DNA from 2 places in the Corynebacterium sp. c24Ua_83 genome. Region 2 is predicted to be linked to the other one. Evidence: predicted binding sites of a transcription regulator. Region 2 holds the regulator's gene; the other holds the start of a gene.

Region 1 (11,510 bases), on a different contig from region 2:
GTCGTCGATCTTGCCAACGCCGATCGAGTCTTCCTCCGGGTCTGCGTTTTCCATGGTCAGCATGCGGCCACCGGAGGTCAGCGGCTTCGCTGCGCCCAGTGCGTTGCGGCCGTCGGCGTTGCGCTTCAGGAAGATGTTGAAGAACGCCATGAAGCGGTGCCAGGCAACGCCCCACTTGATGTTCATGCCGACGATGAACAGCCAGATCATGCCGGACAGCAGCTTGATCAGCGCGAAGATGGAGACCAGCAGCGGGGATTCCGGCAGGATCTTGGCCAGCTGCATGGTGAAGAAGTCGGTGGCCGCATGGCCGCCCTCGTAGCTGGCGAAAGTGGCGATCTTGGATGCCTTCACGAACATCATGCCCAGGCCCTCGATCAGCACGACGGCCTCAACGAAGTAAGCCGCGCCGGAGTTGGAGCCGTAGAAGCGGGCCTTCTTGTCCTTGTCGCCGATCTTCTGGCGAATGATGATCAGCGTGATAATACCGATGACGGTGCCCAGGCCCAGCAGCTCGTCCACGAAGTGGTACACGGCCCAGTCACCGATGATGGGCCAGCCGCCTTCAGGGTTGAAGATCTGAATGTAGGCCTCGAACCACACCATGGCTCCCAGCAGGAAGCCGACCATGACGAGCCAGTGGGCGATTGCCACGCCCGGCTTCTTGGCCATCTTGGTGTGACCGATGATCTCCTTGATCAGGTTCATCAGTCGGCCGGCGGGGTTATCTGTCCTCTTCAGTGCCGGTTGGCCCAGTCGGATCGTGGTAAAGATCTGCGCCGCGCCGCGGATGAAGAACACCCAGGCGGGGAGGGATAGCAGTGCGCCAATTATGCCCAGTGGGACGGTTATGCCCCAGGGGATATCGGATGACGTCGCCTGCCCTGCTGCCAGCAGGTACATGTGAAGCTCCTCGCAAGTCCAGTTATGTATGAAGTAATTACTTACTGGGGCAGATTATCAGGGAGTGGGGCTTTATTTGAACTTTTCTAATTCCGGGCGGATCTGGCGCGAACCTGGGGTGGACCTAGCGTTGACCTGCCGAAATAGGCAACATTCGTGTTGCTTAAATGCGGCTGGCGATCCCGATCTGCTCGCGCCTCGCCGCCTTGCCCGTGCGGGTGTTGCCGAGGTGGTACATGTGTTGCTCGCCACGCGCGACGTTGATGGTAGCGGTGAGTCCTTGTTCCTTTATTGTTGACGCCCACTCCTCCATGTCCGGCAGTGAAATATCGCGGTCGCCGCAGTAGAGCGCGATTTCGGAACCTCCGAAAGCTGCCCGGAGCTGGTTGGCGGTGAGGTGCAGCGGGCTCACCCGCGGATCCTCCGTGGGGATCTCGCCCGCCCACAGCGCGCCCTGGCGGCGCAGCTGCACGGGGTTGAGGATTGCATCTTTCGGCTCAAACTCGGGGATGCGCGGGTTGGCGAGGTCCATGTCCAGCCACGGGGCATTCAAGATGAGGCGCGCCGGTGGCTCTAGTTGTTGGGTGTGCTCGGGGGTAGTAGCGAGGGCGGACAATGCCAGCCCGCCGCCCGCTGAATCCCCAATAATGGTGATGCTTTTGGCACCATGTTCCGTCACCAGTTGCTCGTAGCAGCGGCGGATTAGCGGCAGTGCCTCCGCGTGGTTGTGTTCGGGCAGTAGTCCGTAGAGGGGGATGTCCACCCGCACGCCCGCGTCCGCCAGCTGGGCGACGAAGTCCCAGTTGCGTTGCTTGATCGGGTTCACGAACCCGCCGGGCAGTACGTACAGCACGGACTTTGTTGCCGCTTGCGCGGGGGAGAGCTCCTTAATCGCTGCGGTGTGCGGGTCGTAATCTCCCGTGTCGCCCGCGCCTCCAAACTCCATGGGTGCTACCGAGTAGACGGTGAATTCGCCGGAATCGCCCTCTGTGCGTTCGCTGACGGCAAAGTGTTGGCGCAGGGAATGCGGCGGTTCGGCTGGGGCGGGAGGGGTGGAGGAGGTGGCGTCATTACCCGTTCCGGAAGAACGGCCAACCAGGCGTTTGAGGAAAGACATGGGCACAATTCTAGCTTTTTTAAAAAAAGTTGAGCCGAGTGGGAACAACTTTGAGCAGGGATGAGTTGGAAGGGGTGTGAGTAAGTTGAGCGAGACAAGCTCAAGTCAGCTTGACTAGACGCGAAAAACGCGGATACTGGTTGGCAGAGACGGGTGAAGTTGAGTCCGTTCGACTAAGGCTCGATAGATTTTATTCGCCCCAGAAGTAATAGGAGGAACTGATATGGGACGCGCAGTAGGAATTGACTTGGGCACCACCAACTCTGTGGTGTCTGTACTGGAAGGCGGCGAGGCAAAGGTTATCGCCAACTCCGAGGGATCCCGTACCACCCCGTCCATCGTGGCTTTCGCCAAGAACGGCGAGGTGCTGGTTGGCCAGTCCGCTAAGAACCAGGCGGTAGCCAACGTGGATCGCACCATCCGCTCCGTCAAGCGCCACATGGGCACGGACTGGAAGGTCTCCATCGACGACAAGGAGTACACCGCCCCGGAGATCTCCGCCCGTACCCTGCAGAAGCTGAAGAGGGACGCGGAGAGCTACCTGGGTGAGGACGTAACCGACGCAGTCATTACCGTCCCCGCCTACTTCAACGACGCACAGCGCCAGGCAACCAAGGATGCCGGCCAGATCGCCGGCCTGAACGTCCTGCGCATCGTCAACGAGCCGACCGCAGCCGCCCTGGCCTACGGCCTGGAGAAGGGCGACAAGGAGCAGACCATCCTGGTATTCGACCTGGGTGGCGGTACCTTCGACGTCTCCCTGCTGGAGATCGGCGACGGTGTGGTTGAGGTTCGCGCAACCGCCGGCGACAACGAGCTGGGCGGCGACGACTGGGATCAGCGCATCGTCGACTGGCTGGCCGACAAGTTCAAGGCAAGCCACGGCGTGGACCTGACCAAGGACAAGATGGCCCTGCAGCGCCTGCGCGAGGCAGCGGAGAAGGCCAAGATCGAGCTGTCCAGCTCCCAGCAGGCCTCCATCAACCTGCCGTACATCACGGTGGACGAGGACAAGAACCCGCTGTTCCTGGACGAGACCCTGACCCGCACCGAGTTCCAGAAGATCACCCAGGATCTGCTGGACCGCACCAAGACCCCGTTCCAGGCAGTGCTGAAGGACGCGGAAATTAGCGTGGACGAGATCGACCACGTCGTGCTGGTCGGTGGCTCCACCCGCATGGTTGCCGTCTCCGAGCTGGTCACCGAGCTGACCAACGGCAAGGAGCCCAACAAGGGTGTAAACCCGGACGAGGTTGTGGCCGTGGGTGCTGCCCTGCAGGCCGGCGTGCTGCGCGGCGAAGTTAAGGACGTGCTGCTGCTGGACGTCACCCCGCTGTCCCTGGGCATCGAGACAAAGGGTGGCGTGATGACCAAGCTGATCGAGCGCAACACCACCATCCCGACCAAGCGTTCCGAGACCTTCACCACCGCTGAGGACAGCCAGCCCAGCGTGCAGATCCAGGTCTTCCAGGGCGAACGCGAGATGGCTGCGCACAACAAGCTGCTCGGCTCCTTCGAGCTGGCGGGCATCGCTCCGGCACCGCGCGGCGTTCCGCAGATCGAGGTCACCTTCGATATTGACGCCAACGGCATCGTCTCCGTCTCCGCAAAGGACAAGGCGACCGGCAAGGAGAACACGATCAAGATCCAGGAAGGCTCCGGCCTGTCCCAGGAGGAGATCGACCGCATGGTCAAGGATGCCGAGACCCACGCGGAGGAGGACAAGAAGCGCCGCGAGGAGCAGGAAGTCCGCAACTCCGCAGAGTCCATGGCATACCAGACCCGCAAGTTCGTCGAGGACAACAAGGAAAAGGTCAACGAGGACACCCAGAACAAGGTCGAGGAAGCAGCCAAGGCTGTTGACGAGGCCCTGAAGGGTGACGACATCGAGGCCATCAAGGATGCAGTGGAGAAGCTGAACGCCGAGTCCCAGGAGATGGGCAAGGCCATCTACGAGGCTGAGGCAGCCGCTGGTGCTGAAGGTGCTGGTGCTGGTGCGGACGCAGGCTCCGCCGCAAACGATGACCCGAACGTTGTGGACGCCGAGGTTGTCGACGAGGACACTTCCGCAGAGGATGATAAGAAGTAATGGCTGAAGATCTGAATCAGGACCCGGGCGCCCCGGAGAACACCGACCCGGAGGCAACCTCGGCCGAAAGTGCCGAAGCTGCCGCTGCGGAAGCCGCGGAGGCGCAGGGTGTGGACGAGGGTCTGGCCGATGCTGAAGCCGCTGCTGCTGATGCTGAGGGCGTCAATATCGACGAGGCCGAAGCTGCCGAGGTGACGGCCGAGGTAGACAACAGCATCGAAGCCGAGCTGGCCGAACGCACCGAGGACCTGCAGCGCGTGACGGCGGAGTACACCAACTACCGCCGCCGCGTGGAGCGTGACCGCGCGAGCGTGATCACCGGCGCGAAGGCCGAGGTGGCCGCCGAGCTGCTGCCGATCCTGGACGACCTGGAAATGGCAGAACAGCACGGCGACCTTACCGGGCCGCTGAAATCCATGTCGGACAAGCTGCAGTCTGTGATGGCATCCATGAAGGTGGAGAAGTTTGGCGAGGAAGGCGACGAGTTCGACCCGAATTGCCACGAGGCCGTGCAGGACACGAGCAGTGGCGACGACAAGGTGCTGGCCACCATCCTCCGCCGCGGCTATCGCCTGGGCGACCGCGTGCTGCGCAACGCGATGGTCATCATCGGCGATCCGCAGTAGTTATTAGGGGTTAGCGCCAGGGGTGGCGTGAGATCCAGAGAGCTTCACGGCTTTTGCTGTGGGGCTCTCTTTTTTGTGTGGTGGGGTGTATTTGTGGGAGGTATCTGTGAAGGGGCAGGTAGGAGCTAAAAACTAGAACAAGTGTTCGATTAATTGAGTTTTTCTTGGAGGGGTTGTCCGGGGCGTTTTCTATGCTAATCGCGTACGGAAAACCACGGCACACGAGCCACGACACACTGGGGACTTCCATCATTGAAGGGGAATGATGTTTGACCAGCCCGCACCACCCGACAGGCCACCACAAGACCCACCGCAAGACCCACCGCATAACCAACCACAAGGCCAACCACAGGGGCCGTTCTGGAAAGTTACCGACCCCACCGACCCGATGAGCGCAGCGATCTGCGACATCAACCGCAACCACGCGCGCCTCGCCTTGGCGTGCACGCCGCACGACGACGAATGCATCACTGACGTGACCACCCGCCTGGGCGCGCGCCTGGGTCTCCCGGAGTTCCGAGTGGTCCAGCTCGTCGACGTCGGAACCACCTTCCGCCGCTTCCCATCGCTGGTGGAGCTGGCGGAAACCGGGGCTTACTCTATCGAGCTGTGGCGGATCGTCGCTCATAGCCTTGTTGCTGTTAGTGACGCCCACATCTCCGCTGTAGAAGCCGATGTCTACACTGCACTTTCACCCACTCGGCCTAACCAGGCGATATTGGGGCAGAGTACGATCCGCCAACGCCTGAAGAAGATCGTCATGGATCACGAGCCTTTGGCCTGCCCGATCGATCCCGCCGAACTAACCTCTCCAGCGGGCGAAGGTACGGATGGCGCAGCCGGGGCAGACGGTACAGATGGCGCAGACGGCACGGGTTCAGACGTAGAGGGCGTCAGTACCGAAGACCTGGCCGTCCTCGGCGCCGCAACGCGGCTAGCTATCGACGACCGGTCGGCCGACTACACCGAGTTCTACCTGACCCTTCCGAAGCTGGAGGCGCTGGAGCTGATCCAGGCGCTCGACAGCGTGAGGAACAAGCAGAATTGTTCCAGGGTGCGGGCGCTTTTGAGTCTGGTGCGGGGGAGTGTGACTGCGGAGGTGAACCTCAACCTGTACCGCCAGGTGGATGCTCCGGAGGCGCAGATCTGGGCCGCCGGCAGCTGGCTCAACCCGCTGGCCACGAAGGAGTGGATGGAGCGGATAACCCACCTGCAGGCCCCGGGGAAGGCCGCTACCGCCGGCTATACCCCGACGCCCCTCATTCGCGCGAGCGTGGAGGGTCGGGATGGGACCTGCCGCTTCCCGGGCTGCGACACCCCAGCGCACAAATGCCAGCTAGACCACGTCAAACGCTTCGTGCATGGCGCCCCGAACGGCGGACCAACCGACACCTCAAACCTCCACTGCCTCTGCGCCAAACACCACAATGCGAAAACGACGGGAGCCTGGGACGTGACCATCAACCCCGACGGGGAGGAAACCTGGACTAGCTTCGGAGACGGCCACACGGTGATCACCACGCCAAACGGCCCGCTGGGAAGAATCACCTTCCGGCACCGAGCAGTGAAGCGAGCGCGGAAGGTGGTGGAGCACAACCAGCGGAAGCAGAAGCGCAACCTGGAGGACGAGCCGCCGTTCTAGGAGCGCAACCGCCGTTCTAGCGACAGCGTTCTAGCGCCGCCGCCCTAGCGCTTGCCCTGGTTGATCCTCTCCATGAGGTACGCCGGGGGCTGGATGTCGATCTCCGCCCTGCCGTCACCTTTCGCCTTGATGTCGGTGAACGTGGTGATCTCAGCCATGTGCGAAAACATCAGGCGTGGGCTCAGCGCGCCCGCCTGCCGCGAGAACTCCTGGGCGGTCACGGCCGCCATCATCTTGACGGAGCCCAGCATGTCGGTGCCTTCGCTCATCTCTCGAACCAGGGTGATGTGGCGATGCGGCGTGGAAAAAACAAGTCCTTCGCTGGGATCGATCTGCGGCAGGTAGCGCTCGAGGATCTCGTTCATGAGCAGGGGTACTGATCCCGCATAGTAAGAGCCGCTTTCGATCGCCCAGAAGCGCTCGTTGGGGCGGTCTTCGCTCGCTCGAACAGGCTGCACATCCAGGCCGGAATCGATCAGCTCCTGCCACAGGTTGCGGTAGCCAATCCGGAACAAGTCCTCAATCGGACCGCGATTGTTCAGCGAACCTGGGCTCAGCGCCAAAACGGAGTTTGGCGTATCCAGAACCAGGTTGATGCACAGGTCATCCGAATAGGGTCGAATTGGCGAATCCGGGTTGAACTCTAGCGCATCCGCCCGCGACTGCTCCGGCAGAAGATCGATCGCCATTAGGCGCGCCCGCAAACGGGAGTAGAACTCCGCATCCGGAAGTGAAAGCAAATCCCGCTCCGAGCTGGCAGCCGGCCCGAGCAGACTATTGACGAAATGCTCTACCAGCACAGGCATATCCCGACCGAAATCCTCGGCATTGGCGCACTGCTTAGTGATGTTCTCGAGCCCCAGTTGCGAACCCTCGCCGTAGTCCGGCGCGGGGAGCCGCCCGCCATAGGGGCCGGGCGTGGGGCCCGGGTAGCTCAGCGGCTTCTGAATGTGTTCGGGCTTGCTGTAGTACACGACCTCGGGCGTGGGGGTTGCGCCGTAGCCCAATTCGTTGAGCGCTTGCACGATCTGCCGAATCAGCGCCGTCGATTGGTGCAGATCCAGGCGGGGCAGCGGCACCGGAGGGTCCTGTGGGCCGGGCTCTGCAAGCGGCGCGCTGGGGCTTGCTGGCGAATTGGGCGCAGGTGCGGTGCCGTGTGGGGTGTCGTGCGATGCGTCATGCGAGCCGAAGAGTCGGCTAAACCAGTTGCGCTTCTTAGGTGCCATGACCCCCACCCTAGCTAGTTTCGGGCTGGCAAGTCTCCAGCAATGCACGCTGCAAGGCCCGAAGTGATGTGGGGAGGGAATAAATACGTGGGGGCGTCGTTAAAGAAGATTAGATAACGAAAGTTCAGCGCGGTAGACTCAAGGTTGAGTATTGATACCCCGCGTGAACAGCGCAGTAACTAAGCGCAGTAAACACAGCGCAATAAGGAAGGAGCGACACATGGCGCACAGTGAATGGGCCGAGAAGGATTATTACAAAGACCTCGGCGTGTCCTCCACCGCATCGGCAGAGGAGATCAAGAAAGCTTATCGCAAGATCGCCCGCGAGAATCACCCGGACGCGAACCCGGGAGACACAGCGGCGGAGGAGCGGTTCAAGAAGGCTTCCGAAGCGTACAGCGTGGTGGGGGACAAGGAAAAGCGCGCGGAGTACGACGAGCTGAAGCAGATGCTTGCTAGCGGAGCCTACTCGAGCTTTGGCGGTGCAGGCGGTACTGGCTTTGGTAGTACTGGCGGCTTTAATGTCTCTGATCTTTTTGGAAATGACGCCACCAGTGGCGGATTCGGTGATGTCTTCGGCGGACTCTTCGGCGATGATCCGACCGCTGGCGCCTCCCGCAGCCGCTTCGGTGGCCGGGGTGGTCGGGCTGGACGCCGCACCCAGCGCAGCCGCGGGGCGGACGTGGAGACGGAGCTGACCCTGGAATTCCGCGAGGCCACCAAGGGCGTGACCGTGCCGATCCGTCTGACCAAGCCCGAGCCGTGTGAAAGCTGCCACGGCTCCGGTGCTAAGGCGGGTACTTCGCCGCAGAACTGCGGCACCTGTAGCGGCAGTGGCATGGTCAGCGAGAACAGGGGAACCTTCGGGTTCTCCCGCCCGTGCGCGGACTGCTCCGGCACTGGCTCGGTGATTAAGGACAAGTGCCCGGATTGCTCCGGCACGGGGCGGACTACTCAGTCCCGCACGATTACCGTGCGCGTGCCTGCAGGCGTGGTCGACGGGCAGAAGGTGCGCCTGGCCGGGCAGGGCTCGGCGGGGCAGCGCGGCAAGCCGGCTGGCGACCTGTTCGTGACGGTGCACGTGAAGCCCGACAAGGTGTTCAGCCGCGACGGTGACGACCTGAAGCTGACCGTGCCGGTGAGCTACCCCGAGCTGGTGCTCGGCGGTGCGGTGACGGTGCCGACCCTGGCCTCCAAGGTGCGGGTGCGCATCCCCGCCGGTACGCAAGACGGCACCACGCTGCGCGTGCGCGGCCACGGTGTGAACAAGCGCAACGGCGCTAGCGGCGACCTGCTGGTGACCGTGAAGGTGGCCGTGCCGAAGAACCTGGACGAGGGTGCGATGAGCGCGCTGCGCAAGTACTCGGAAGAGGAAAAGCGCTCCGGATTCGACCCCCGCGAAGGATGGGAGGGTAACTGATGAGTAACGGCAAGAACGGCGGCGATCGCGAGGTTTTCGTGATTTCCGTCGCCGCGCGGATCACCGGAATGCACGCCCAGACGCTGCGCACTTACGACCGGATGGGTTTGGTGACGCCCCAACGCACCAGCGGCGGCGGCCGCCGCTACTCGCGCGAGGACATTGAGCAGCTGCAGGAGATCCAGCGCCTCTCCCACGAGGAGGGCGTGAACCTGGCAGGCATCAAGACGATCATCGCCCAACAGAACCGGCTGGACGAGCTGGAAGAAGAAAACGCGGCACTGCGCCGCCGCCTGGCGGAGATGCAGGCTCGCGTGGAGCGGGGCGAGGGCGCAGGCGCGGGCGGGCGCTCCCGCGGTGAGATTGTGCACGTCCCGCGCTCTACCTCTGTGGTCCTGTGGGACCGGCAGAAGCGGCGGTAGCTTGTGCTAGCTGCAGCGGCGGTAACTAGAGGCTGATCTGCCCGGTGACGATCAGGTACAAAGCACCGATGGCGGAGGCGACGACGAGGGCGCTGATGATCCACTCGAAGGTGTTGAATACGCGCCCACCGGCCTTGATGCGGGTGGCGACGTAGACCACCAGGCCGGGCACGATCAGCAGCGTGCCGAGCAGGACGAACTGCAGCTCGGCGGCGTACAGCAGCCAGAGGGAGTAGCCGAAAGCCACGGCACTGATGAGCAGGTGCCCGCGGTTGGTCTTCTTGCTGACCTCCGGGCCGGAAATGTCGAACTTTGAGCCGGCGTCCGGGTGCTTGAATCCGTGGCCACGGGTGGCCAGGAACAGCAGGTACAGGCTGGAGAACACGTAAGGCACCAGGTACAGGGACGTGGCCAGCTGCACCATCGTGGTGTAGGTGGATTCGTTCAGGTAGAAGACGATGATGAACGCCTGGATAACCACGGCGGAGAGGAACTGCGAGACGTACGGGGCGCCCATGTCGTTGGTGCGTCCCACTGCCTTCGGCAGCAGCCCGTCCTGAGCCATCAGGGTGATCGGCTCGGCACACAGCATCTGCCAGGAGACGTAGGCGCCCAGCACGGAGATGCACAGGCCGACGGAGATCAGGCCAGCGCCCCACGGGCCGACGACGTGCTCCAGGACGGTGCCCATGGAGTTATCGCCCATCGCGGCGAGCTCCTCGCGGGAGACCACGCCGAAGGACAGGAAGCTCACGGCGGTGAGCAGGAAGAACACGGAGACGAACCCCAGGAAGGTGGCCAGGGAGACGTCCTTGCGGCGGCGTGCGCGCTTCGAGTAGGTGGAGGCGCCCTCCACGCCGATGAAGGCCCACACGGTGAACAGCATCATGCCCTTGACCTGGTCGCCGAGGGAAAGCGCCTGATCCTGGTTCTCGCCGAAGGTGGCGGCGCGGCCCCAGAAGTCGGAGGTGAAGACGTCCGTGTTGAAGCCGACGAAGGCCACCAGCACCAGGAACGCCAGGATCGGCAGGATCTTCGCCACTGTGGTGATGACGTTCATGATCGCCGCTTGGCGCACGCCGCGGGAAAGCACCAGGAAGATTCCCCAGGTAAGCGCCGATACACAGATCGACTGCACCAGAGGATGATCTCTGCCGAAAATGGGGAAGAAGAAGCCCAGGGAGCTGAAGAACAGCGTTGCGTAGCCCACCTGGGCGATGATGGTGCCCAGCCAGTAGCCCCACGCGGAGGCGAAGCCCACAAAGTCGCCCAGGCCGGCGCGCACGTAGGAGTACACGCCGGAATCCAGGTGCGGCTTGCGTAGCGCCAGGGCCTGGAAGACGTAGGCGATGCACAGCATGCCCACGCCGGTGATGCCCCAGCCGATCAGTGCAGCACCCGGCGAGGCGACAGACGCGATGTTCTGCGGCAGCGCGAAAATTCCGGCGCCGACGGTGGAGCCGATGATCAGGCTGACGAGCGTGCCCATGTGGACGGTGCGTGGGTCGTCCTTGACCAGCACTTCAGCAGTGGAGGCCTGCGGGTGATAAACCTTGGCAGCCCCCTGAGTAGATGGGGTACCCCCATTATTAGAGATATTCACGGTTAGTACCGTACAACGTGCTCGTTGGTTAGGCCAACCTGCTGCGGTTTTGTGGCGTTAGCTCTCGCTAGTTGTTCTCGGCTGTGCTCGGCTCCCAACCCAGTGCAGGCGCGACGTGGGTGGCGAAGTTCTTCAGTAGGTGAACATTGGCCTCTACGCCCAGCTGATTCGGGATAGTGAGCATTAACGTGTCGGCCTCGGCCACTGCGGCGTCATTAAGAAGATCCTCGATGAGCTGGTCGGGTTCACCAATATAGGTTCGGCCGAAGGTGGAGCGGTAGCCATCGATCACGCCGAAGTGGTCGCGAGTCATGCCATGGGTGCCGACGATCGCCCGGTCCTCGGCGCTGGTGATGGGGAAGATGCTGCGGGATACGGAGGTGCGCGGGGTCCAGCCGTGTCCGCTGCTGGCGAAGGACTCCTTGAAGACTTGGAGCTGCTGTGCCTGCAGGTCGCCGAAGC
Region 2 (11,510 bases):
GGCCTTGAGCGATGGTGGCGGTGAGGGAAGCGATCGTCGGGGCCTGCTGACCGGAGATCTGCAGCATGGGGCTATCGTCCACAACGTCGAGCACGCCGATGATGTCGTTCAGCATCGACAGGTGCGCCGTGGCGGGCACTCCGCCGGTGTAGCTGGCGAAGGAGCCGAAGGGCTCGACGGCAAGCACGACCATGCGGGCGCCCGAGGGGTCGTCGAACTGCAGAACCTGGCCGCCGCGAACCTCACCCGACACGCCCAGGTTGCCGGAGCCATATGCGGCCTCGAGGGCCTGCTGCCACTTGGGGAAATCCATACCAATGCTGCGGAGTTCAGGAATCATGCCCACCACTCTAGTCCGCCGCACCAAATTTCCTATTTACCGCCCCTGACAGGTAAAAATAGAGCGTAATGACGGAAAAGATGGATAAAACCGAACACACTACACACCTTTATGATTCGCACGCGGCGCCCACGGTCGGCGAGCTCGATCTGGAGGAGCGCTCGAGCCTCCGACGGCTATCCCGCGGAGTAAATACCTACACAGACGAACAGTCCGACGGCTACGACGTTGAGTACCGCAAGCTGAGGCTGGAGAAGGTCGTGCTGGTCGGCGTGTGGACCACCGGGACGATCGCGCAGGTGGAGGCGAGCCTGGAGGAACTGCGAGCCCTAGCCGAAACCGCAGGCTCCGAGGTGGCGGAGATGCTCTACCAGCGGCGCGACAAGCCCGACTCCGGAACCTACATCGGCCGCGGCAAGGTCGAGGAGCTGAAGTCCGTGGTGCAGGAAACCGGCGCCGATACGGTGGTCTGCGACGGTGAGCTGAGCCCGGGCCAGATGATCGCGCTCGAGAAGGCACTGGACGTCAAGGTGATCGACCGAACCATGCTGATTCTGGATATTTTCGCCCAGCATGCGAAGTCCAAGGAGGGCAAGGCGCAAGTCTCGCTGGCGCAGATGGAGTACCTCATCACCCGCGTGCGCGGTTGGGGTAGCGCGCTGTCCCGGCAGGCGGGCGGTCGCGCGGGGTCCAACGGTGGCGTGGGCCTGCGCGGTCCGGGTGAGACGAAGATCGAGGCGGATCGCCGCCGCCTGCGTTCCGACATGGCGAAGCTACGCAAGGAGATTGCGGCGATGAAGACCTCTCGCGAGGTCAAGCGAGAGCGGCGTGACGCCTCGGCCATCCCTCAGATCGCGATTGCGGGATACACGAACGCGGGCAAGTCCTCCCTGATTAACGCACTGACGGGTGCGGGTGTGTTGGTTGAGGATGCCCTGTTCGCCACCCTGGATCCGACGACGCGCCGCGCGAGCCTGGCGGACGGTCGCACAGTGGTGTTCAGCGACACGGTGGGCTTCGTCCGTCACCTGCCCACGCAGCTGGTGGAGGCGTTCCGTTCCACTCTGGAGGAAGTCCTGGCCGCCGATGTGGTGCTGCACGTTGTGGATGGCTCCGACCCGTTCCCGCTGGAGCAGATCAAGGCAGTGAACACCGTGATCGGTGGGATCGTGGAGGAATCCGGGCAGGAGGCGCCGCCGGAGATCTTGGTCATCAACAAGATCGACGCAGCCGACCCGCTGGTGCTGGCGGAGCTGCGGCACCGCATTCCGGATGCCGTGTATGTGTCCGCGAAGACAGGGGAGGGCATTCCGGAATTGGAGGCCCAGCTGGAGTTGTTCCTCAACTCGCTGGATTCTCACGTGACCCTGCACGTTCCATTTGACCGTGGCGATGTGGTGGCCAAGGTCCACGAGCTGGGAACGGTGATTGCGGAGGATTACGACGCGGCCGGAACCAAGCTGGACGTCCGGCTGCCGAAGGTGGTCGCCGCCGAGCTGGAGGAATTTGTCGTCACTGAGTAGCTAGTCGGGCGGAGCTAGTCGGCAAAGGTGACGTCGATGCCTAAGCTTCTTAGTTCGTTGACGTACAGCTCGGGGGCGCCGCGGTCGGTGACGATGGCGGCGATGTCATCGATGCTGGCGAAACTGACGAGGTAATCGAGGCCGAACTTGGTGGAATCGCACAGGGCGACTACCGAATCGGAGTTGGCGACCATGGCGCGCTTGATTGCCCCCTCTTGAGCATCTGGGGTGGATAGGCCGTGGTCGATGGTGAGCGCGTTGGTGCCGATAAAGGACACGTCCGCATGTAGTACACCGAGGGCGCGGGTGGCTAGGTCGCCGACGACGGCCTGGGAGGCCGCCCGGACGTGCCCGCCGATCAGCTGCACATCGCAGCGCGAGGATTCCGCCAGGGTAGTGGCGATGAACAGCGAGTTCGTGACGATGTTCAGCTTCGGCGCCATGAGCTTCGGGTCGTTCGTTGCGTTGGCTTCCGCGATTGCTTCGGCGAATACGCCCGTGGTGGTGCCTGCGTCGATGAACACGGTTCCAGAGGGTGGCAGCAGCTGCACCGCTGCCCGGGCGATTGCGCGCTTGGCCCCGAGGGCGGCCTTCGACCTGGTGGCGAGCGTGGTGAAGTCCGTACGGAAGTTTTGTACGGGCACGGCGCCGCCGTGGACGCGGAAGAGCTCGCCGCCGTCGTCGAGGACCGCTAGGTCTCGGCGAATTGTTTCTGCGGTGACGCCGAACTTCTCCGCCAATTCATTCACAGTTACCCTGCCGTGAATGGCGGTGAGGGAGAGTATCTGACGGCGCCGTTCTGCTGATTCCATAAGCGTCATTTTAGTTGCTTGCGGGCTGGAAACGGCGGCGTCAGAACCAATGGGGGGAACCTAGATCTTGCGCAGGACCGCGGCGACCTTGCCCAGGATCGTCGCTTCCTCGGCGGGAATGGGTTCGAACAGCGGATTGTGGGGGATCAGCCACAGGCCGTCGGAATCCTTTTGGAACTCCTTGACCGTTGCCTCCCCGTCGATCATTGCCGCCACGAAGTCGCCGAACTCGGCGACGGACTGCGAGCGGACGACAACCCAGTCACCGTTGAAAATGCCCGCGTCGTGCATCGATTCGCCCACGACCTGAAGCAGGAATAGCTCGCCATTCCCCACGAGCTCCTGGGGGAGGGGGAAGTGAGCCTCAACGTTCTGCTCTGCGAGGATCGGGGCGCCGGCAGCGATCTGGCCGACGACCGGAACGTAAGTTGCCTCCGGCATGATCTCGCCGTCGGCGGCCGGCTCCGGAGCCGAAGCGTTGGCCTTGGGCTTGCTGGTGTTGTTCTTCGTGCCCTCGTTGCCCAGCTGGCCACCGTCGAATGCCCGCACGTCGACGGCGCGGGGGCGCTTGCCATCACGGCGAAGGTAGCCGCGCTTCTCGAGTTGGGTGAGGTGGTAGGAAACCGAAGATGTGGAGTGCAGCCCCACTGCGTCCGCAATCTCGCGGATGCTCGGTGGATAGCCACGGATGACCGTCGAATCCTTAATGACCTCCAGAATGCGGCGCTGGCGGGTGCTCAAGGCAGGCTTCTGGCCATCCTTCTGGGCCTGCTTCTCCGCACGCTTGTCGGCTTCCGACTTCGGCGGGCGGCCAAGCCGCGGGCGCGGTGTGGGGCTATCGGTGGAATCGTCGGTGCTCACGGGATCTACCTCGCTCGGTATTCGGTGTGGATTCGGTACTCGGCAGTAGCTGTTCGCTTCAGCTGTCTCAATCGACTTTACCCGATAAAAGGAGAATTTCTAGTGTGTGTGTTCGAAAAAGTTTAGATTCCGCTAGACACGTTCGAACGGGCGTGCTAAATTTCTGAGTGCAACCGGAATTAGAACACGTGATCTAGTGTTCTATTAAGTATCCACAACATGTCTGGCGCGGATGGTTTACTGTGAATCGCAGCGAAGCAAGTCTTGTGCACCGCCTCGAAGGTGGCGCCGATGCGCTGCTGATATGCCGCCAATACACCAAGGAGTAAGTAGATGACCACCTCGATCGTACGCCCTGCAACGTCTCGCCAGTCTGCGACCTTCCGTTCTTCTGCCACGCGCGCCCGGGTGACGCGCCACGATCGGGTAGCCCCGCTGCGCCAGCCGCGGGTGCTTAAGCCGGATTGGGATCAGGTGAGTGAGGGGCGCAAATCGAACACCTACGGCTACTCTACGGCGCCGGTAGCCCGTTCGATATCCAGGGAGAGGGCTGCGCGGATTTCGGGCGCTAACGAAAGGGTGTTCGAAGTACAGCCGAACCGTATCGAGGCGATTCGGGCGCGTGTGGATCGCGTGGTTCACTCTCCGGGTGCGACCATGGTGTCCTTGGGGGCAATGTCCGCACTAGTTGGCCTCGCGCCCATGCTGATCCCTTAAGGAGGATCCATCTAGGTGGCGAACAAGTCTGTCGCGTCTGTAGCTTCTGTATCTTCTGTCCCGTTGAGGTGAAGGACTAAGCTGGGTGGCGTGTTGTGCCCCTCTTGCAGTTCTGAATCCTCCCGCGTAGTCGACTCGCGCTCTATCGAAATGGGCGTATCCATTCGCCGCCGCCGTGAGTGCAGCGAGTGTCAGACGCGTTTCACGACCATCGAAAGATCCGTCCTGTTGGTGGTCAAGCGAAACGGGGTGACCGAGGAGTTCAGCAGGGAAAAGGTCATCAAGGGCGTTCGGCGGGCATGCCAAGGGCGAGACGTCTCTGATGACGCTTTGAAGCGCCTTGCACACGAGGTGGAGCAGGCAGTGCGCGTGGCACATGGGTCACAAGTCCCCGCTAACCAGATCGGCTTGGCGATCCTCGACCCGTTGCGCACCCTAGACGAGGTTGCATATCTGCGCTTTGCCTCGGTGTATAAGTCCTTCAACTGCGCCGAAGACTTCGAGCAGGAGATCGAATCCCTGCGGGCGCACCGCCACGCCCTAGCTGAGCCTCAACTGGAACCCACCGACGAAGAAAACTAGCGGCGAGGATAACCTAGCGAATCTTCTCCAGCTTCTTCCGGATTCGCTGCAGGGAAACCGAATGAGCCGTGCCGAGGTTCTGGGCGAAGAGGCTGACCCGGAGCTCCTCGATCATCCAGCGCACCTCCTTAATCTGCGGCGAGGCAGCCCGCGCAGTAGGTAGGCGCTTCTTGGTCTTTTCTAATAACTCGAAGGCCTCCTGGACCTCATCGTCCAGATCCTCCTCCTTGTCCGGATCCGTCTTCATCAGCTCCAGGCGTGCACGCATCGCCTCCACATAACGCGGAACATGGCGCATGTGCTCAATGCCATTACGAGCGATAGCGTGCTTGCCCAAGAAGAAGTCGAGTTGTGCGCGCATATCGTCGATAGCCTCGCCCGACCAGCCCTTAAGCTCCGCTGACATATCGGCTACCGCCAGCACCGCAGGAGCCAGGGCAACGACATACTGCCGCACCCGGCCCGGCCCCTGGGATCGTGCGGTCCCAACTACCTCCTCGCACTTCTCCGGATCGCGGATCACCGGCCCCAGCTTCATCAGCATGTCGCGGCATGCCAGCGCCACAACGTCGTTCACAAGGCCGTCCACGCCCCCGGGAGTATTCTCCATGGCCACCCGCTGGCGCAGCGGCAGCCCCTTGATCATCTGCTTCGGCGACACAGTGCAGGCCGCAACCATCATGTTCAGCACCGTCGTAAACTGCTGGCCGTCCGCCGCCTGCTTGGTGGGGAAGGCCTTCAAGGTCACCCGGTCCTTGGCTGCTCCCTCTGCGCCGCGCTTAGAGATGACGATCGCAGGGTAGGTGTTGAGGGTCTGGCCATCCACCACCGTTTCCACCGTCTCCGGCAGCACGCCGATGCCATCCACGGTCCACTCATCTGCAGTGGCCAGCACGCCGGTGGACGTTCCGGCCTGCTTCTTCGACCCCTTCCGGCGCGACGGCGTATGCTGCGCCGCATCGCTCGGGGCAGCGGTCTTGGAACGCGCGGCGGCCTGCGCAATCGCGGACGTGACCTGCCCGGCCAGCTTGTTCTGCAAGTACTGCAGGTCGCGCGATTTCTCGATCACATTGCCACGGCGGTCGATGGCGGCAAACTGCATGCGTAAGTGCCCGGGAACCCGAGACCAGTCGAAGTCCTGTGCAGAGATCCCCTGGCCGCCGAGCTCGCGCAGCGCCTCGGCCAGCGCAAACCCAAACTCCCCGTCAAAGGGAACCATCCGACGCAGAGCAGCAGCGGCGAAGTTGCTGGCGGGCACCACACTCGTGCGCAAAGGCTTGGGCAGGGAACGGATAAGGGCGATCGCCAGCTCCTCCCGCATACCGGCCACCAACCAGCGAGTTTCCGGTTCGGAGACGTTCGCCAGCAGGGGTATCGGCACGCGCATTGTCATGCCGTCGTCCGGGTCGCCAGGCATAAAGACATAGCTGAGCTCGAACTCCAGGCTGCCCTGCCGCCACACGTCGGGGAACTCATCGGCAGCCTTCGCCGCCTCCTCCGAGTCGATCAGCGCGTCGAGCGTGAAATCCAGCTGGTGCGGGTCTTTATGGCGAGCCTTCTTCCACCAGGAATCAAAGTGCCGGGAGGAAACGATCTTCTCTGGCAAGCGGGCGTCATAGAAATCAAAGAGCGCTTGATCGTCGACGACGATGTCGCGGCGGCGAGCCTTGTCCTCCAATTCGGTCGCCTCGGAGAGAAGGTTCTGGTTGTGGGCGAAGAAATGGTGGCGGGTTCTCCAATCGCCCTCCACAAGCGCGTGCCGAATGAACAACTCGCGCGCCAATGCCCGGTCCACCTTCGACGCATTGACCATCCGGTCGGCGACGATCGGCAACCCCAAAAGCAGCACCTTTTCGTGCACCATTGCCGCCCCGCGGGAGGACGACCACACCGGCTCGGAATAGTTGTACTTCACCATGTGCGGGGCGATTGCCTCGATCCAGCTCGGGTCGATGGGCCCTACGGTGCGGGCGAACACCTGCGAGGTTTCCACCAGCTCAGCGGCCATAAGCCACTGCGGGGGCTTCTTGGACACGTGCGAGGAAGGGTGCACCACAAAGTGCGAGCCGCGGGTGCCGGTGAACTGCTTGGAGTTGCCTTCGCGCATTCCCACGTGTGTCAAAAGGCCGGTAAGGATGGACTTGTGAACCAGATCCTCGTCGATCGCCTCCGGCTCGAAAACCAGCTCCCTCACGTGGCGAATATTCGGAATCTTCCAGCTAAGGTCCTGCACGACAGACAGCATCTGGCGCACCAAATCCATCCACTCGCGGACGCGCACGTAGTGGATAAACTCCCGCTGGCACAGCTTGCGGAACTTGTTCGCGGACAGCTCCTGGCGCTGTTCCTGCAGGTAGTTCCAGAGCTTCAGCAGGCTCACAAAGTCGGAGTTCGCCTTAAAACGCGCGTGCATTTCGTCAGCCTGTTGCTGCTTTTCCAAGGGGCGTTCGCGCACGTCCTGGATGGACAGGGCGGACACGATGACCGCGATGGGCTCGATGATGTTGTTCGCATGCCCGGCCGCCAGCATGCGCGCGAGCCGCGGATCGGTGGGGATGCGCGCCATGTCGCGGCCGATGGGGGTAAGCGCCGCGTCCTTTGTTGACGCCAACGCTCCGAGTTCCTGCAGCAGAGCCACACCGTCACGGATGGATTTGCTGTCGGGTGCCTGGAGGAACGGGAAGCGTTCAATATCGCCCAAGCCGAGGGCGGCCATGGACAGGATCACGCTGGACAGGTGGGTGCGCAGGATCTCCGGGTCGGTGAACTCGGGGCGCGCCTCGAAGTCCTCTTTGGAGTACAGGCGGATGGCGATGCCGTCGGCGATGCGGCCCGAGCGGCCGGAGCGCTGCTTGGCGCTGGCCTGGCTGATGGGCTCCACCGGCAGGCGCTGAACCTTGGTGCGGTTGGAGTAGCGGGAGATGCGGGCATAGCCAGTGTCCACGACGTAGTGGATGCCAGGAACCGTCAGCGAGGTTTCCGCGATGTTGGTGGCCAGCACGATGCGGCGGCGTGGCCCGGTGCGGAACACACGATGCTGCTCGGCGTTCGAAAGGCGGCCGAACAGCGGTAACACGTCTACTTTGCGTGCCCCGCCGGCGCCGGCGAACTCACCTTCCAGTGCCTCGGCGGCATCGCGGATCTCGCGTTCGCCGGAGAAGAAGCACAGGATGTCGCCCTCGCCGGCGCGCATCAGTTCCTTACACGCAGCGACGAGTCCGTCCAGGGGGTCGGTCTCCACCTCGATGACCTCGCCGGTTTTCGGGTTCTCCCGTTCCGTCACGAGCGGGCGATAGCGAATCTCCACCGGGTAGGTACGCCCCGAGACCTCGATGATGGGGGCGGGGGAGCCGGAGGCGTCCGCAAAGTGCTTTGCGAAACTCTCAGGGTCGATCGTCGCGGAGGTGATGATGACCTTCAGGTCGGGCCGCTTCGGCAGTAGCTGCTTGAGGTAGCCGAGAAGGAAGTCGATGTTAAGGCTGCGCTCGTGGGCCTCGTCGACAATGATCGTGTCGTAGTCGCGCAGCAGGCGATCACGCTGGATCTCGTTGAGCAGTACGCCATCGGTCATGAGCTTTACGGCGGTGTGCTTCGAGATGGTATCGTCAAAGCGGATTTTGTAGCCGACCAGGGAAGTATCGTCGCTGATCTGTTGGTCGAGTTCCTCCGCGATGCGCTCGGCCACGCTGCGGGCCGCGATGCGGCGCGGCTGGGTGTGACCAATGACCTTGGTGCGTCCGCGGCCGAGTTCCAGGCACATCTTGGGAATCTGGGTGGTTTTACCCGAGCCGGTCTCACCGGCGATGATGACCACCTGGTTGTCCTCGATGGCCTTTTTGATGTCTTCTCGCCGCTCAGAGACCGGCAGGTCGGGGTAGGTAATCGGCGGAATGGTGCGGATGAATTGCGGGCGGCGGCGCTTGTTTGAGCGTCGCCGGGAGCGCCTGCGCCCCTGCGGCTTGCCCTGGGCGCGGCCTTCGTTGGTGGGGGAGGCCGACCCGTGCGCGTCCGTCATGTGTGAATCACCCGTCTCGCTTGCCAGAATTTCCCCGTGTTAAAGGGGCTGAACAGGCCGATTCTAGCAATGAGCCTCCAGGGGAGGAACCTGCACCCCTGAACAGTTTTTACCCCCAAACAATATTAGAGGACCATAAATGTTTGATTAATATACACAAACTATCCCGTAGCCCCATGGATTCGGTCTAGTCTTTCGCTAGTCAAAACAATCTAATCTTTTAAGTAGTTTTGAGAAGCGAGAGACCTCATGTGTGAACACGGCCAGAACGCCACCCCGAACAATCTGCAGAACCCGCTGAAGTCCCAGCTCAGCCGCCGCAACTTCTTCCGTGGAATGGCTGCGGTATCCGGCACCGTACTCTGGGTCTCCGCCGGTGCGCCAGGAGCAAGCGCGCAGGAAGCTAGTGGCAGCAGTGGAGGAGGCTTCCACGTCGGCCGCGGTCTGGCGGACATGACCGGCGAGCCATGGGGCGCCGGTATGTTCGGCTACGCCGTGGACGAGCAGAAGACCGTCGGCATCCAGCGCCGCCAGTACGCCCGCGCGTTTATTTTTGTTGACGCCAACCACGACAACTCCCGTTTCGTCCACGTCACCTGCGACGTTGGGCTGATGTTCCAGTCTATTCACCTGGAGGTGCTCCGCCGCCTCAAGGAGAAGTTCGGGGATCTGTACGACCAGACCAACGTCCTACTCACGGCCACCCACACTCACGTGGCTCCAGGTGGCACGTCCCAGCATTTGATGGTCGATATCACCCACGGTGGCTTCCGCCCGAAGACCTTCGAGGCCACGGTGGCGGGCATTGTTACCGCCATTGAACGCGCGCACGCGGACATCCAGCCCTCAGACGTCACGGTTGCTGAGACGACGGTCGCTGATGCGGGCGTCAATAGGTCAAAGACCTCGTGGGACCGCAACCCCGAAGAGGACAAGAAGGCGCTACCCAACGGGGTGGATACCCGCAGTGTGACCCTCCATGTTTCGCGCGGCGGCAAGCAGGTTGGCTTGATCAACTGGTACTCGCTGCACCCGACGAGCTTCGGCGCGGAGTACAAGCACATCGCAGGCGACAACAAGGGCTACGCAGCCTGGGCGACCGAGGAAGCTCACGGAGTGGTGCACCGCTATCCTGAGGACGCGCCGTTTGTCGCTGCCTTCGCCAACATGACGCCCGGTGACATCACGCCGAACATGGGGTTGACGCCCAACTCTGGGCCGGGAGCAGACGAGCGCGTATCTGCGCAGATCCTCGGCGAGCGGATGATGGCGGCGACCAATGACCTAGGCAAGGACTGGTCGGCAGGCGGTATCGACGGGCGCATGCGATGGGTGAACTGCCCGCAGCTGGTGGCCAGCCCGCGCTTTACCCCGGACAAGAAGGAGCACAAGCTGGGGCCGGCGATTCTGGGTGCGGCTTTTGCTGCGTCTTCGCAGGAAGACGGCGGCGGTGTGCCCATCCTGGGTTTCAATGAGGGCGAGCGCGGCGGTAACCCGTGGGTGCGCGACCTCAACAACTTCCTTTCGCCCCAAGAGATCAAGGATATCCACGGCCCGAAGGAGGGCCTGCTGCCGATGGGCTACATCGACGGCATGATTCAGCAGGTTCACCCGTTCACGATCCACCGGCTGGGCTCGTTTGTACTGGTGAGCCTCGGTTTCGAACCGACGGTCACCAGTGGCTTGCGCATGAAGCGAACGGTCGCTGCGGCGCTGGGTGTGTCGGAGAACACCATCGTGGTGCAGGGGTACACCAACGCCTACGGCCACTACATCACCACGCCCGAAGAGTATGAGGCGCAGAGTTACGAGGGTGGCGCGACAATCTTCGGCCAGTACCAGCTGCCCGCATTCCAGGACGTTCTCGATGAGATGGCGCGGGCGATCAAGGAGGGCAAGCCGGTGGAGGTCGGGCAGCCCGCGGGTGATCTGACGGGGCTGATCCCGAACGTGCCGGGCAGCGACAACTGGATGGATGCGCCGCCGCCGGGCAAGAAGTTCGGAGAAGTGCTGGAGGCGCCTAAGGAAGTGAAGGCCGGCTCGCAGGCGCGGGTGGTTTTCGTAGGTGCGAACCCGAACAACGACATGCGCCACGGCGAGGGCTACATGACGATCGAGGACGCCAGCGGGAAGGTGGTTGCGGACGACTCCAGCGAGAACACTCTGATTACCTTCGAAAACTCTTTCGGGCAGACCCGCACCACCGTCGAGTGGGGCACGCGCGATGTGCGGCCCGGCAAGTACACGGTGCGGCTTAAGGGGGATTGGAAGGCGTTCTTGGGCAAGCTTTCGCCCTTTGAGGGGACCGCTGAACTACAGGTGAGCTAGATATAGGGCAAAGGTACTTATTTTTCCGATGGTAATTATACTTTTCTAATAATTGCTGTAGAGTTGAGGACGTGGTTCAAAGAGAGTATCGACCAACAGTTGCCCAACTACGTACCTTCGTGACCATCGCCGAACACGGTCACTTCGGCACCGCCGCCTCGCACCTGGGGATCTCCCAGCCGTCGCTGTCTCAAGCGCTGGCAGCGCTGGAGGCGGGGCTTGGCGTGCAGCTGATCGAACGATCCACTCGCAAGGTCATCGTCACCCCGGTGGGGCGGGGACTGCTGCCATTCGCGCAGGCGACGCTGGAGAGCTTGGAGACCTTCGTCACC

Evidence for each region. Region 2 encodes LexA, which represses DNA repair genes until DNA is damaged. Its sites were predicted from a motif close to CGAACANNTGTTCG; they were not measured.
Region 1: the regulator LexA is predicted to act here: its motif matches at 4,870-4,883, upstream of QKE30_RS06385 (HNH endonuclease signature motif containing protein).

The regions. Positions count from the first base shown of each region.
Region 1 is NZ_JASBOI010000007.1:35,200-46,709, forward strand. Features, by position in the region: gene QKE30_RS06365 ((Fe-S)-binding protein) at 1-903, opposite strand, end outside; gene QKE30_RS06370 (alpha/beta hydrolase) at 1,067-2,020, opposite strand; gene dnaK (molecular chaperone DnaK) at 2,244-4,109, shown strand; gene grpE (nucleotide exchange factor GrpE) at 4,109-4,735, shown strand; gene QKE30_RS06385 (HNH endonuclease signature motif containing protein) at 5,124-6,377, shown strand; gene QKE30_RS06390 (hypothetical protein) at 6,422-7,603, opposite strand; gene dnaJ (molecular chaperone DnaJ) at 7,824-9,023, shown strand; gene QKE30_RS06400 (helix-turn-helix transcriptional regulator) at 9,023-9,445, shown strand; gene QKE30_RS06405 (amino acid permease) at 9,471-10,967, opposite strand; partial or broken gene QKE30_RS06410 (LLM class flavin-dependent oxidoreductase) at 11,116-11,510, opposite strand, start outside.
Region 2 is NZ_JASBOI010000001.1:140,281-151,790, forward strand. Features, by position in the region: gene QKE30_RS00645 (hypothetical protein) at 1-340, opposite strand, end outside; gene hflX (GTPase HflX) at 409-1,863, shown strand; gene QKE30_RS00655 (DeoR/GlpR family DNA-binding transcription regulator) at 1,878-2,675, opposite strand; gene lexA (transcriptional repressor LexA) at 2,736-3,536, opposite strand; gene QKE30_RS00665 (hypothetical protein) at 3,870-4,253, shown strand; gene nrdR (transcriptional regulator NrdR) at 4,344-4,835, shown strand; gene hrpA (ATP-dependent RNA helicase HrpA) at 4,849-8,850, opposite strand; gene QKE30_RS00680 (neutral/alkaline non-lysosomal ceramidase N-terminal domain-containing protein) at 9,100-11,178, shown strand; gene QKE30_RS00685 (hydrogen peroxide-inducible genes activator) at 11,250-11,510, shown strand, end outside.